2 linked regions of the Methylibium petroleiphilum PM1 genome follow. The protein of the gene in region 2 interacts with the protein of the main gene of each other region in a pairwise test. Links are inferred from orthologs where the notes say so. Each region holds a gene or a part of one and is shown on either strand. Other genes may lie near its edges.

Evidence for each region. The genes of interacting proteins can lie anywhere in the genome.
Region 1: the proteins of nusG (region 2) and rho interact in binary tests that used the Escherichia coli proteins (3 or more experiments, as listed by UniProt). The link is inferred for Methylibium petroleiphilum PM1 from one-to-one orthologs.

What each region holds. Positions count from the first base shown.
Region 1 is NC_008825.1:1,376,964-1,382,504, forward strand. Bases 2,624-5,541 are described here. They hold rho (transcription termination factor Rho), read right to left. Parts: upstream 4,755-5,541; coding sequence 3,492-4,754; downstream 2,624-3,491. Other genes in these bases: MPE_RS06435 (hypothetical protein), read right to left, coding at 2,624-2,937; MPE_RS06440 (type B 50S ribosomal protein L31), read right to left, coding at 3,107-3,367; trxA (thioredoxin TrxA), read right to left, coding at 4,992-5,321; MPE_RS06455 (PD-(D/E)XK nuclease family protein), read left to right, coding at 5,492-5,541. Also shown: MPE_RS06430 (MATE family efflux transporter), read right to left, coding at 1-1,273; more of MPE_RS06435, read right to left, coding at 1,270-2,623. UniProt on the Escherichia coli protein: Facilitates transcription termination by a mechanism that involves Rho binding to the nascent RNA, activation of Rho's RNA-dependent ATPase activity, and release of the mRNA from the DNA template.
Region 2 is NC_008825.1:3,664,956-3,673,179, reverse strand. The notes cover bases 5,248-8,224. They hold nusG (transcription termination/antitermination protein NusG), read left to right. Parts: upstream 5,248-6,435; coding sequence 6,436-7,014; downstream 7,015-8,224. Other genes in these bases: rplA (50S ribosomal protein L1), read left to right, coding at 7,612-8,224; rplK (50S ribosomal protein L11), read left to right, coding at 7,179-7,610; secE (preprotein translocase subunit SecE), read left to right, coding at 6,035-6,418; tuf (elongation factor Tu), read left to right, coding at 5,248-5,808. Outside these bases: trpE (anthranilate synthase component I), read left to right, coding at 1-945; MPE_RS17510 (anthranilate synthase component II), read left to right, coding at 947-1,516; trpD (anthranilate phosphoribosyltransferase), read left to right, coding at 1,517-2,551; indole-3-glycerol phosphate synthase TrpC, read left to right, coding at 2,548-3,351; MPE_RS17495 (uracil-DNA glycosylase), read left to right, coding at 3,357-4,064; more of tuf, read left to right, coding at 4,618-5,247. UniProt on the Escherichia coli protein: Part of the processive rRNA transcription and antitermination complex (rrnTAC). The complex forms an RNA-chaperone ring around the RNA exit tunnel of RNA polymerase (RNAP).

The DNA of each region.
Region 1 (5,541 bases), 2.3 Mb from region 2 along the record:
CCAGCCAGAACGCGGCCGGGCCCGCCAGCGCGTTCGGCCAGACCGGTGGCGGGCTGAAGGCGAGCCAGGCCCCACCGGCCAGGCCGATGCCCCACAGCCCGATCGCATAGCTCAACGCCGGCAGCAGCGCGATGCGGTAGGCGCGCAGCGCGAAGGAGGCAATGCATTGAGTGGCGTCGGCGAGCTGGCTCGCGGCGACGAACAACAGCAGCTGGGTGGCCACGGCCTGCACGGCCGGGTCCGGGCTGTAGGCGCGCGCGAGCGGGCCGCGCAGCCCGGCCAGCAGTGCACCGAGCATCGCCACCAGCGCCAGCGCGAGCCACAGGCCCTGCCGCCAGATGCGCCGCGCCTGCGTGCGGTCGCCGGCGCCGAGGGCTTGCGCAGTCTGGGCGCCGGTGGCGATGCCGATCGACAAGGGCAGCATGTACAGCACCGCCGCCACGTTGGCGGCGATCTGGTGTCCCGCCAGCGGCGTGGTGCCCAGTCGGGCGATGAACACCGCCATCAGCGCGAAGCCGGTCACTTCGAAGAACAGGGCCGCCCCGCTGGGCAGGCCGAGCCGCAGCAGTTCGCGCTGCGCGTCCCAGCGCGGCCGTGACCAGCGGGCGAACAGCTGCAGTTCGCGATAGGCCGGATGACGCATCAGCATCAGCGCGGCCACGCCGGCCAGCGTGCACTGCACGATCAGCGTGGCGATCGCGCATCCGGCCACACCGAGCGCCGGCACGCCGGCGCCTCCGAAGATCAGCCAGGCGTTGAGCGGCAGCTTGAGGCCCAGCGCCATCAGCTGGAGCAAGGTGACCAGCAGCGGCCGCGACAGGCCCTGGTTGAGGCCGCTGTAGACACGGAACAGCAGGCCCGCCGGCAGCGACCAGGCCAGCCAGCCGAGGTAGGACTGCACGCGCTCGAGCACCGCCGCATCCGTCCGGGCCCAGCTCAGCGCCAGGCCGGGGAAGAGCAGCACGGTCATGCCCGGCAGTGCGATCGCCAGCGCCAGCCACACGCCCTGCTGGAAACTGCGGCGGACGCCTTCGTGGTCGCCCGCACCGTGATGGTGGCCCACCACCGGGATCAGCGCCTGGAGCACGCCGGTCAGCGCGATGTAGACGCAGATGTAGACCGCTGCCCCGATCGACAGCGCGGCCAGATCGGTGCTGTCGTGACGACCGGTCATCACCGTGTCTGCCACGGTGTAGCCGATCACCGCCACCTGGCCGACCAGGATCGATGTGGCGTGGCGCGCGATGCGTCCGGTGGTCCCCGCGCCGCTCACCGGCCGGCGCTCGCGAGATCGCGTCGGTAGACGACGGTCTGCTCGGCGCGATCGGTCGGTCGGCGCTCGCGCGCCAGCAGCTTCCAGCCGGGCCGCGCCAGCGTCTCGGTCACGGCGTTCGCGCGCGCCGTGGTCAGCAGGAACTCGCAGCCGGTCTGCGGCGGGACCGGGTGCGTCTCGACACGCCAGCCACCGTGGTACTCCAGCGCGGCCAGCTGGGCCCGTGGCAGGCCGACCGTGGCGATGCAGGCGTCGCTCGGCACATGCTGGGCGATGCGCTCGACCAGCGGGCGGTCGCTGCGCGCGTAGTCCAGAACCGGCAGCAACAGTGTCATCGCCAGCAGCCAGCACAGGCTCAGGCCGCCGGCCGGCAGCACCAGGCTCTTCCAGAGCACGGGGCGATGGCGACCGGTGCGCCAGCGCACCAGCAGCAGCCACGCCAGGGTGCCGGCCACGGCCGCCAGCAGCGGGAACCACGCGAAGCTGCTCTGGTAGCCCGGCACCAGCCGGGCAACGTTGGAGGCGGTCTTGGCCGGCACCCCGGTCTGCAATGCGGCGTAGACGACCCACACCGCGATGGCGGCGATGCTGAAGAACGCGACCGAGAACCAGTCGATCGCGGCCGACACGCTGCGCTGCAGGGTCGGCAAGGCGAACGCGGCCAGCGCGGCCAGCGGCGGGAGGGCCAGCATCAGCGCCCGGTCGGAGCCGCCCATGCCGATGCAGGCGAGCAGCGCGACGGCTGCCGCGGTGGCGGGCACCGCGATGTGCCGATGCATCAGGTGGCCCCGCCAGCGCCACAGCGTCCAGCCGGCCATCGCCCAGGCCGGCCAGGCGAACCAGGCCAGCAACTGCACCACCTGGCTGACGTCGGGCGTGCCGAGCCGCCAGCTCCAGGCGCCGATCGCCAGCGCGATGGTGGACGCCAGCGCGGCAGCCCCCACGATCCAGAGCGAGAACAGCCGGGCCAGCGGAAAGCTCGACCGCAGGCAGACGACAGCGCCGGCCAGCGCGTAGCCCAGTCCGATGGCCGGCGCGCCGCTGGCGGCCAGTACCGGCAGCGCCAGCAGCACGGCCCCGCGCGACGCCCAGCGGCGCGAGACACTCGCCGCCATGGCATAGAAGAACAGCGCTGCCGCGAACAACTGCATCAGCTCCGGCGTGGTTTCGTGCCCCAGCTGCAGCAGGCCGAGCGTGGCCATCAGGGCCAGCAGGGCGCCGTCGGCGATGGCCCGTGCGTAGTCGACCGGGCTGGCCTCGCCGCCGAAGGCGAACGGCAGCGGCTGGGCGTTGTCGGTCCTTGCCAGGTGGTAGGTGCCGTACCAGGTGAAGACCAGCACGCCGACCAGCAGCAGCGCGAATGGCAGGCGGGCCGCGAGCGCCGGATCGAGCAGACCGCCGAACAAGTGGATGCCCAATGCACCGAGCCAATACGGCAGCAGGGCGCCGTCTGCCGGCAGCCCGGCAATCGAGGGCGACAACAGGTCGGCCCCACCCTGCGCCAGGCTGAACATGTAGCCGAAGGCGGTGATGTCGGCATTGCGCCAGGGATCTCGGCCGAACAGGCCGGGCAGCACATAGGCGGCACAGAACAGCAGCAGCGCGCTGCGTGGCAGGCGCTCGACGGCACGCTGCGAGACGAGGGCGGGAGTGGGGGTGCTCAAGACAGGAGGGGCGGTGGCGGCGACGCGGCATCTTGCAGCAAAAGCCGCGACCGCGAACGTAAAGCAGGCGCACCGAACGTGGCGGTGCCCCGGCAAGTCCCGGCCCCGGGGCCCGAGTCGGCAACAAAAAAGGCAGCCGAGGCTGCCTTTGCACGTGTGCGAACCGCCGTCACTTCTTGGCGCCGAGGTGCGCGAACTTGTTGCGGAACTTCTCGACGCGACCGCCCAGGGAGTCGACGCTCTTCTGGGTGCCGGTGTAGAACGGATGCGATTCGCTGGTGGTCTCGAGCTTGAACAGCGGCAGTTCGCGGCCGTCGTCCATCTTGACGGTTTCGCGGGTCTGGGCGCACGAACGCGTCACGAACTTGAAACCGTTGGAGAGGTCCACGAAGCACACGTCGCGGTAGCTGGGGTGAATGCCGTCTTTCATCTCGAATCCTCGCAGGGTCTGGGTGCGGGAGCCACGCTGAGTCGCCACTGCGGCCATACAACGCACTTTCCGCCATGGCGAAAGCCTGAAATTATGCCATGCATCAACGACTTAGGCCAGGGGCTCAGCCGCCGCGGCGCATCATGTCGAAGAAGTCGAGGTTGGTCTTCGTGGCCTTCATCTTGTCGAGGATGAACTCCATCGCCTCGATCTCGTCCATCGAATAGAGCAGCTTGCGCAAGATCCAGGTCTTCTGCAGGATCTCTGGCTTGAGCAGCAGCTCCTCGCGGCGGGTGCCCGACTTGTTCAGCAGGATCGACGGGTAGACGCGCTTCTCGGCCATGCGGCGATCCAGGTGGATCTCGCAGTTGCCGGTGCCCTTGAACTCCTCGTAGATCACCTCGTCCATGCGGCTGCCGGTGTCGACCAGCGCGGTGCCGATGATGGTCAGCGAACCGCCTTCCTCGATGTTGCGCGCGGCGCCGAAGAAGCGCTTGGGGCGCTGCAGCGCATTGGCATCGACGCCACCCGTCAGCACCTTGCCGGAGGAGGGAAGCACGTTGTTGTAAGCGCGCGCCAGGCGGGTGATCGAGTCGAGCAGGATCACCACGTCCTTCTTCAGCTCCACCAGCCGCTTGGCGCGCTCGATCACCATCTCGGCCACCTGCACGTGGCGTGCGGCGGGCTCGTCGAAGGTGGAACTGATGACCTCGCCGCGGATCGTGCGCTGCATCTCGGTCACTTCCTCGGGCCGCTCGTCGACCAGCAGCACGATCAGGTGCACTTCTGGGTAGTTGGCGGTGATGGCGTGCGCGAGGTTCTGCATCATCACCGTCTTGCCACTCTTCGGGGCCGACACCAGCAGCGCCCGCTGGCCCTTGCCCAGCGGGGCGATCAGATCGACGATGCGGCTGGTGATGTTCTCCTCGGCCTTGATGTCACGTTCGAGCTTGAACTGCTCCTTGGGGAACAAGGGCGTCAGGTTCTCGAACATGATCTTCTGCTTGTTCTCCTCCGGCGTGATGCCGTTGACGATGTCCACCTTCACCAGGGCGAAGTAGCGCTCGCCGTCCTTGGGGACGCGCACCTCGCCTTCGATCATGTCGCCGGTGTGCAGGTTGAAGCGGCGGATCTGGCTGGGGCTGAGGTAGATGTCGTCGGTGCTCGCGAGGTAGCTCGCCTCGGGGGAGCGCAGGAAGCCGAAGCCATCGGGCAGCACTTCCAGCACGCCGTCGCCGAACACCTGCTCGCCCTGCTTGGCGCGCTTCTTCATGATCGCGAACATCAGCTCCTGCTTGCGCATGCGGGCGCTGTTCTCGATCTCCAAGGTTTCGGCGACCTTGATCAGTTCGGATATGTGCTGGGCTTTGAGTTCGGATAGATGCATGAAGCGCACCTCGGGGGCAAGCGTGACCACCCGGAAACGGGCGCCACCGGAGTCGGGCGATCGCAGGCTCTGGATAGGGCCCGGACCGCTCGCGGTCGGTGCCGATCGACATGCGATCGACGGTAGGACAGGTGTTCTGGGAGGGGGTGCCGGCTCCACGCGCTGGATGCAGCGTGGCGGCAATCTCGCTGGTGCTCGGGGCAGGCGGGTGGCCTCGCCCCGGCACGTTTGCAGCGATTATAGGTGGCCGTCGAGGAATGCGGTCAACTGCGACTTGTTCAGGGCGCCGACCTTGGTGGCGGCCAGTTGCCCGCCCTTGAACAGCATCAGCGTCGGAATGCCGCGGATACCGAACTTCGCCGGCACGTCGCGGTTCTCGTCGACGTTCATCTTCGCGATCTGCAGCTTGCTGCCGTAATCCTTGGCGACTTCGTCGAGGATCGGGGCAATCATCTTGCACGGGCCGCACCACTCGGCCCAGTAATCGACCAGCACGGGAGTACCGGACTTGAGCACGTCGTCGTCGAACGACGCATCGGAGACGTGTTTGATCAGTTCGCTGGCCATCATGGGTCCTTCAACTGCCGCCTGTCGTGCGCAGTTCGCACGAGCTTCCAGGGCACAATGATTTTGACACAAGGCCCCCTGGCGCGCCGCGCGGCGCCGGCCCTGCACGCTATGGGGACGATAGAAGGATCCCGCCCCTGAATCCGACACCGGACCCTGCCGCCAAGGACATGCCACCCGAGGCCGACCTGGCGGTCGCCGCATGCTGGACGCGCCTAGT
Region 2 (8,224 bases):
CAGCCCGAGGCCTACTTCCGCGGCAAGAAGCGGCTGGCCGAGCTGAATGACCGACTGCGCTACAGCGTGACCGCGCCGGCCGTGAAGCGCGGCCCCTCGCACGCGGTGGAGCGCGAGTTCGCGCGCGCCGACTACGAGGCCGCGGTGCTGCGCTGCAAGGAGTACATCGCAGCCGGCGACTGCATGCAGATCGTGTTCGGCCAGCGCCTGCGCAAGCGCTACACCGAGAGTCCGCTGTCGCTGTACCGTGCGCTGCGCTCGATGAACCCGTCGCCGTACATGTACTTCTATGACATGGGCGACTTCCAGATCGTCGGCGCCTCGCCCGAGATCCTGGTGCGCCACGAGCAGGTGCCCGAGGGCCAGAAGGTCACGATCCGCCCGCTAGCTGGCACCCGACCGCGTGGCGCGACGCCCGAGCGCGACCTCGCGGTCGAGGCCGAGCTGCTGGCTGACCCGAAGGAGCGCGCCGAGCACCTGATGCTGATCGACCTGGCGCGCAACGACATCGGCCGCATCGCGCAGACCGGCTCGGTCAAGGTGACCGAAGCCTTCGCGGTCGAGCGCTACTCGCACGTGATGCACATCGTCAGCAACGTCGAGGGCCTGCTGAAGCCGGGCACGACCAACATGGACGTGCTGCGCGCGACCTTCCCGGCCGGCACGTTGAGCGGCGCGCCGAAGATCCGCGCGATGGAGATCATCGACGAGCTCGAACCGGTGCAGCGCGGCATCTACGGCGGCGCCTGCGGCTACCTGAGCTTCGCTGGCGACATGGACGTCGCGATCGCGATCCGCACCGGCATCGTCAAGGACAACGTGCTCTACGTGCAGGCGGCGGCCGGCATCGTGGCCGACTCGGTGCCCGAGCTGGAGTGGAAGGAAACCGAGCACAAGGCGCGCGCCGTACTGCGCGCGGCGGAGCTGGTCGAGGAGGGCTTCTGACATGCTCCTGATGATCGACAACTACGACAGCTTCACCTTCAACCTGGTGCAGTACTTCGCCGAGCTCGGCGAGGAGGTGAAGGTGTTCCGAAACGACGAGATCACGCTGACCGAGATCGAGGCGCTGCGGCCCGATCGCCTGGTGCTCTCGCCCGGCCCCTGCTCGCCGGCCGAGGCCGGCATCTGTGTCGAATCGATCCGCCACTTCGCCGGCAGGCTGCCGATCCTGGGCGTGTGCCTGGGTCACCAGGCGATCGGCGCGGCGCTGGGCGGACGCATCGTGCGCGCCCAGGTGCAGATGCACGGCAAGGCGAGCGAGATCACGACCGACCGGCACGGTGTGTTCGCGAACCTGCCCGAGCGCTTCAACGTGATCCGCTACCACTCGCTGGCGATCGAGCGCGCGACGCTACCGGCCGAGCTGGCGGTGAGCGCGACCACGCCGGACGGCGAGATCATGGGCGTGCGCCACCGCTCGCTGCCGATCGAGGGAGTGCAGTTCCACCCCGAGTCCATCCTGACCGAGCATGGCCACGCGATGCTGAAGAACTTCCTCGAAGGAGCTCGCTAGATGATCACGGACACCGCCGCCCTTCAGCGCACGATCGAGCACCGCGAGATCTTCCACGACGAGATGCTGCACCTGATGCGACGCATCATGAGCGGCGAGATGTCGCCGGTGATGATCGCCGCGCTGGCGGTGGGCCTGCGCGTCAAGAAGGAGAGCATCGGCGAGATCGCCGCTGCGGCCACCGTGATGCGCGAGTTCGCGACGCCGGTGCCGGTGGCCGACACCGAGCACCTGGTCGACCTGTGCGGCACCGGCGGCGACGCCGCCCACACCTTCAACATCTCGACCACCGCGATGTTCGTCGCGGCGGCAGCCGGCGCGCGCGTGGCCAAGCACGGTGGGCGCAGCGTGTCCTCCACCTCGGGCAGCGCCGACGTGCTCGAGGCGCTGGGCGCCAGCATCGACCTCGCGCCGGCGCAGGTGGCCGAGTGCCTGGCCGAGTCGGGCATCGGGTTCATGTTCGCGCCCAACCACCACCCGGCGATGAAGCACGCCGGCCCGGTGCGCAAGGAACTCGGTGTGCGCACGATCTTCAACATCCTCGGGCCGCTCACCAACCCGGCGGGCGCGCCGAACCAGCTGATGGGCGTGTTCCACCCCGACTTGGTCGGCATCCAGGTGCGCGTGCTGCAGCGCCTGGGCTCGCGCCACGTGCTGGTGGTCTACGGCATGAACGGCATGGACGAGATCTCGCTGTCCGGCGAGACGCTGATCGGCGAGCTGAAGGACGGCGAGGTGCGCGAGTACACGGTGCATCCGAGCGACTTCGGCCTGCCGGTCTACGACACCCGGGGGTTGAAGGTGGCGAGCAAGGACGAGTCGGTCGGCTGCATCCGCCGCGCGCTCGCCGACGAGGCAGGGCCGGTGCGCGACATCGTGCTGCTCAACGCCGGCGCGGCGCTGTACGCCGCCGACGTCGCGCCATCGATCGGCGAGGGTGTGCGCCAGGCGCGCGAGGCGGTGGCCTCGGGTGCGGCGGCGAAGACGCTCGAGCGGTTCGTCGCGACGACGCGCCGGCTCAAGGGGGCGGCGTGAGCGGCGAAGACATCCTGCAGAAGATCGTCGCGGTCAAGCGGGACGAGATCGTGGCCGCGCGCAAGCGGCGCTCCCTTGCCTCGCTGCGCGCCGACGCAGAGTCGGCCGAACGGCGCGCCGACCTGCGCGACTTCACCGGCGCGCTGCGCGGGTGCGTCGCGGCCGGCCGGCCGGCGGTGATCGCCGAGGTCAAGAAGGCCAGCCCGAGCAAGGGCGTGCTGCGCGAGCACTTCGTGCCGGCGGCGATCGCCGAGAGCTACGCCCGCCACGGCGCGGCCTGCCTGTCGGTGCTGACCGACGAGCGCTTCTTCCAGGGCTCGGTCGACTACCTGTTGGCCGCCCGCGCCGCCTGCCCGCTGCCGGTGCTGCGCAAGGACTTCATGGTCGACGACTACCAGGTGTTCGAGGCGCGCGAGATGGGTGCCGACTGCATCCTGCTGATCGCCGCCTGCCTGGCCGACGCCCAGATGGCCGACCTGGAAGCGGTGGCGCAGGCGATCGGCCTGGCGGTGCTGGTCGAGGTGCACGACGGCGCCGAACTCGACCGCGCGCTGCGGCTGAAGACTCCGCTGGTCGGCATCAACAACCGCAACCTGCGGACCTTCGAGGTCACGCTCGACACCACGCTGGGCCTGTTGCCGCGCGTGCCGCCGGACCGCCTGCTGGTGACCGAGAGCGGCATCCTCGCTCCGGCCGACGTGCGGCGCATGCGCGAGGCCCAGGTGCACGCCTTCCTGGTCGGCGAAGCCTTCATGCGCGCGCCCGATCCCGGCTTGGCGCTGGCCGCGCTGTTCGGCTGAGGCGCGTGACCGCCGCCGATAGCGCGCTGGACGACGAGGCCCTCGACGCCGGCTGGCGGCCGGTGGTCGGCGCCTTCCGCGGCTCGGTCGCCGGGCAGAGACTAATGGAGCGGCTCGCCGCGCGCCGCGCGGCCGGCGCAACCGTCTACCCGCCGCAGCCGCTGCGGGCGCTGCAACTGACGCCGCTGGACTCGGTGCGTGCCGTCATCCTGGGCCAGGACCCGTACCACGGCCCCGGCCAGGCCGAGGGGCTGGCGTTCTCGGTGCCCACCGGGGTGCGCCCTCCGCCCAGCCTGCGCAATATCTTCGCGGAACTGCAGCGCGACCTCGGTCAACCGATGCCGGCCTCGGGCAGCCTGCTCGCCTGGGCGCGGCGCGGCGTCCTGCTGCTCAACACCAGCCTGAGCGTCGAGGATGGCCTGCCCGGCAGTCATGCGAAATTCGGATGGGAAGTGCTCACTGACTCGCTGATCGCGGCAGTCGCGCGGCAGCCTCAGCCGGTGGCTTTCCTGCTGTGGGGCGCGCACGCCCAGGCCAAGGCGGCCGTCGTGGCCGCCGGTGGCGGGCCGCACCGCATCTGGCAGGCCAACCACCCGTCGCCGCTGTCGGCGCGCCGGCCGCCGCTGCCCTTTATCGGCTGTGGGCATTTCTCGGCCTCGGCCGACTTCCTGGCGCGCGCCGGCCGGCCGCTCGACTGGTCGCTGGGCGCCTGAATCCGGCGCGGGGCCGGGGGATGATGCTTGTCCGCCGAAGGCGCCGTGATATAGTCGCGGGCTCGTCCCGGAGGGGTGCCCGAGTGGCTAAAGGGGGCAGACTGTAAATCTGTTGGCTTACGCCTACGCTGGTTCGAATCCAGCCTCCTCCACCAGGGCGAATCGTTTTTCGTTTGAGAGTGCCGTGGTCTTTCGGGGCCGCAAAACCGTGTGATGTGCTGGCTGTGCCGGTCCGGGCAGTGACTCCCAGGGCGGGAGTAGTTCAATGGTAGAACCCTAGCCTTCCAAGCTAATGACGCGGGTTCGATTCCCGTCTCCCGCTCCACAGTTCCACGGGTTTGCGGGCCTTCTGGCGATGGGAAGGTTCGGCGGTCGGTAGTGATGTGTGCCTTGGTTCTGTCGAGCCGGGCGCAGACCAGTATCGATGCCCATGTGGCTCAGTGGTAGAGCACTCCCTTGGTAAGGGAGAGGTCGCGCGTTCGATCCGCGCCATGGGCACCACCTTCGCACGCACTCTCAAGCAACTGTCACCCGCGACCTTCAGGAGATCGAGATGGCCAAGAGCAAATTCGAGCGGACCAAGCCGCACGTGAACGTTGGGACGATTGGGCACGTGGACCACGGGAAGACGACGCTGACGGCGGCGATCACGACGATTCTGTCGTCGAAGTTCGGTGGTGAGGCCAAGGCGTACGACCAGATCGACGCGGCGCCCGAAGAGAAGGCGCGCGGCATCACGATCAACACGGCGCACGTTGAGTACGAGACCGCCAACCGGCACTACGCGCACGTTGACTGCCCCGGACACGCCGACTACGTGAAGAACATGATCACGGGTGCGGCGCAGATGGACGGCGCCATCCTCGTGTGCTCGGCCGCCGACGGCCCGATGCCCCAGACCCGCGAGCACATCCTGCTGGCCCGTCAGGTCGGCGTGCCCTACATCATCGTCTTCCTGAACAAGTGCGACATGGTCGACGACGCCGAGCTCCTCGAGCTGGTGGAGATGGAAGTGCGCGAACTGCTCGACAAGTACGAGTTCCCCGGTGACGCCACCCCCATCGTCCACGGCTCGGCCAAGCTCGCCCTCGAAGGCGACAAGGGCGAACTCGGCGAACAAGCCATCATGAAGCTGGCCGAAGCCCTCGACAGCTACATCCCCACGCCCGAGCGTGCGGTGGACGGCGCCTTCCTGATGCCGGTGGAAGACGTGTTCTCCATCTCCGGGCGCGGCACCGTCGTCACCGGCCGTGTCGAACGCGGCATCATCAAGGTCGGCGAGGAAATCGAGATCGTCGGCATCAGCGCCACGCAGAAGACCACCTGCACCGGCGTCGAGATGTTCCGCAAGCTGCTCGACCAGGGTCAGGCGGGCGACAACGTCGGCATCCTGCTGCGCGGCACCAAGCGCGAAGACGTGCAGCGCGGCCAGGTGCTGTGCAAGCCCGGCTCGGTCAAGCCGCACACCCACTTCACCGCCGAGATCTACGTCCTGAGCAAGGAAGAGGGCGGCCGACACACGCCGTTCTTCAACAACTACCGTCCCCAGTTCTACTTCCGCACGACGGACGTGACGGGCGCGGTGGAGTTGCCCAAGGACAAGGAGATGGTGATGCCGGGCGACAACGTGAGCATCACGGTCAAGCTGATCAACCCGATCGCGATGGAAGAAGGCCTGCGCTTCGCCATCCGTGAGGGCGGCCGCACCGTCGGCGCAGGCGTCGTCGCAAAAATCATCGAGTAATCATTTCAAGGGTTGCGTAGGGGTATAGCTCAATTGGCAGAGCGTCGGTCTCCAAAACCGAAGGTTGGGGGTTCGATTCCCTCTGCCCCTGCCACGCATCGCCCGGAGTCCGACAGGCACTGATCGAATCGAACGCACATGCCGGCGCGCAGCGGCCCGCAGGGAGTCCACGGACCCCGCGGGCCTTGCTGCTGTAGGGCGGCCCTCGTGATCGAACCGAAGCAAGATGAACAACCCAACCGTCGAAACCGTTTCCACCGGCGCTGACAAGGCCAAGCTCGCCGCCGCGGGCTTGCTGGTCGTCGCCGCGGTCGCCGCGTTCTACCTGCTCGGCAAGCAGGACCTGTGGCTGCGCGTGGCCGCGCTGCTGGGACTGATGGTCGCCGGCGTGGCCGTGTTCTTCACGGCCGAGCCGGGCAAGGCGCTGGCCGGCTTCGGCCGAGACTCGGTCCGTGAACTGCGCAAGGTCGTGTGGCCAAGCCGCAAGGAAGCGATCCAGATGACGGGCTATGTGTTCGCCTTCGTGTTCGTGATGGCGCTGTTCCTGTGGCTGACCGACAAGACCCTGGAGTGGGCGCTGTACGACTTGATCCTGGGTTGGAGGCGCTGAAAGGCGCGAGGTTGAACATGAGCGAAGTCCAGACCCCAGCCACCACCGACGCCGTACCCGCCAGCCCGCTGCGCTGGTACGTGGTGCATGCCTACTCCGGCATGGAGAAGGCCGTCGAACGCAACCTGCGCGAACGCATCGACCGTGCCGGCATGCAGGCCAAGTTCGGCCGCATCCTCGTCCCGACCGAGGAAGTGGTCGAGATGAAGAACGGCAAGAAGGCCGTGACCGAGCGCCGCTTCTTCCCCGGCTACGTGCTGGTCGAGATGCTGATGGACGATGAGTCCTGGCATCTGGTGAAGCACACCTCCAAAGTCACCGGCTTCGTCGGCGGCGCGAAGAACCGCCCGGCGCCGATTTCCGAGGCCGAGGTGATGAAGATCGTGCACCAGATGCAGGAAGGCATCGAGAAGCCGCGCCCCAAGGTCGAGTGGGAAGTGGGCGAACTGGTGCGCGTCAAGGAAGGCCCGTTCACCGACTTCAACGGTGCCATCGAAGAAGTCAACTACGACAAGTCGAAGGTGCGCGTCTCGGTGACGATCTTCGGCCGCTCGACGCCGGTGGAACTGGATTTCCACGAGGTCGAGAAGGTCTGATGCATTCAGCCCCGATGGCGGGGCGGCGCGCCGCAAGGCAGGCGCCAGACGCCATCCGTTGCTGCCGGTGACGTGACATCGGTGTGAGGAGCCCGGGTAACCAGTCCCTGGCGTTTGCACTCGACCTCCAGCGCAGGCCGCGAGGGAGGTTCTAGGAGAAACACATGGCCAAGAAGATTGTCGGCTTCATCAAGCTGCAAATCCCGGCCGGCAAGGCGAATCCGTCGCCCCCGATCGGTCCCGCGCTGGGTCAGCGCGGCCTCAACATCATGGAGTTCTGCAAGGCGTTCAACGCCCAGACCCAGTCGATGGAACCCGGCCTCGTGCTGCCGGTGGTGATCACCGCGTTCGCGGACAAGAGCTTCACCTTCGTGCTGAAATCGCCGCCCGCCACGGTGCTGATCAAGAAGGCGATCAAGCTCGACAAGGGCTCGTCCAAGCCGCACACCGACAAGGTCGGCAAGATCACCCGGGCCCAGCTCGAGGAGATCGCCAAGACCAAGACCAAGGACCTGACGGCGGCCGACCTGGACGCTGCGGTCCGCACCATCGCGGGCACCGCCCGCTCGATGGGCGTCACCACGGAGGGTGTCTGACATGGCCAAGCTCACCAAACGCCAGAAGGCCCTCGAGGGCAAGGTCGACAGCCTGAAGCTGTACGCGATCGACGATGCCTTCAAGATCGTGCGTGACTGCGCGACCGCGAAGTTCGACGAATCGATCGACGTGTCCGTGCAACTCGGCATCGATGCGAAGAAGTCAGACCAGGTGGTCCGCGGCGCCGTCGTGCTGCCCAACGGGACCGGCAAGACCAAGCGCGTGGCGGTGTTCGCCCAGGGCGCCAAGGCCGAGGAAGCCAAGGCCGCCGGCGCCGACGTGGTCGGCATGGAAGACCTGGCCGAACAGGTCAAGGCCGGCAACCTGAACTTCGATGTCGTGATCGCGTCGCCGGACACGATGCGGATCGTCGGTACGCTGGGCCAGATCCTGGGCCCGCGCGGCCTGATGCCGAACCCGAAGGTCGGTACCGTGACGCCCGACGTGGCCACCGCAGTGAAGAACGCCAAGGCCGGCCAGGTGCAGTTCCGCGTCGACAAGGCCGGGATCATCCACACGACGCTGGGCCGCCGCTCGTTCGACGGCGACAAGCTCAAGGGCAACCTGCAGGCGCTGATCGAGGCGCTCAACAAGGCCAAGCCGGCGACCAGCA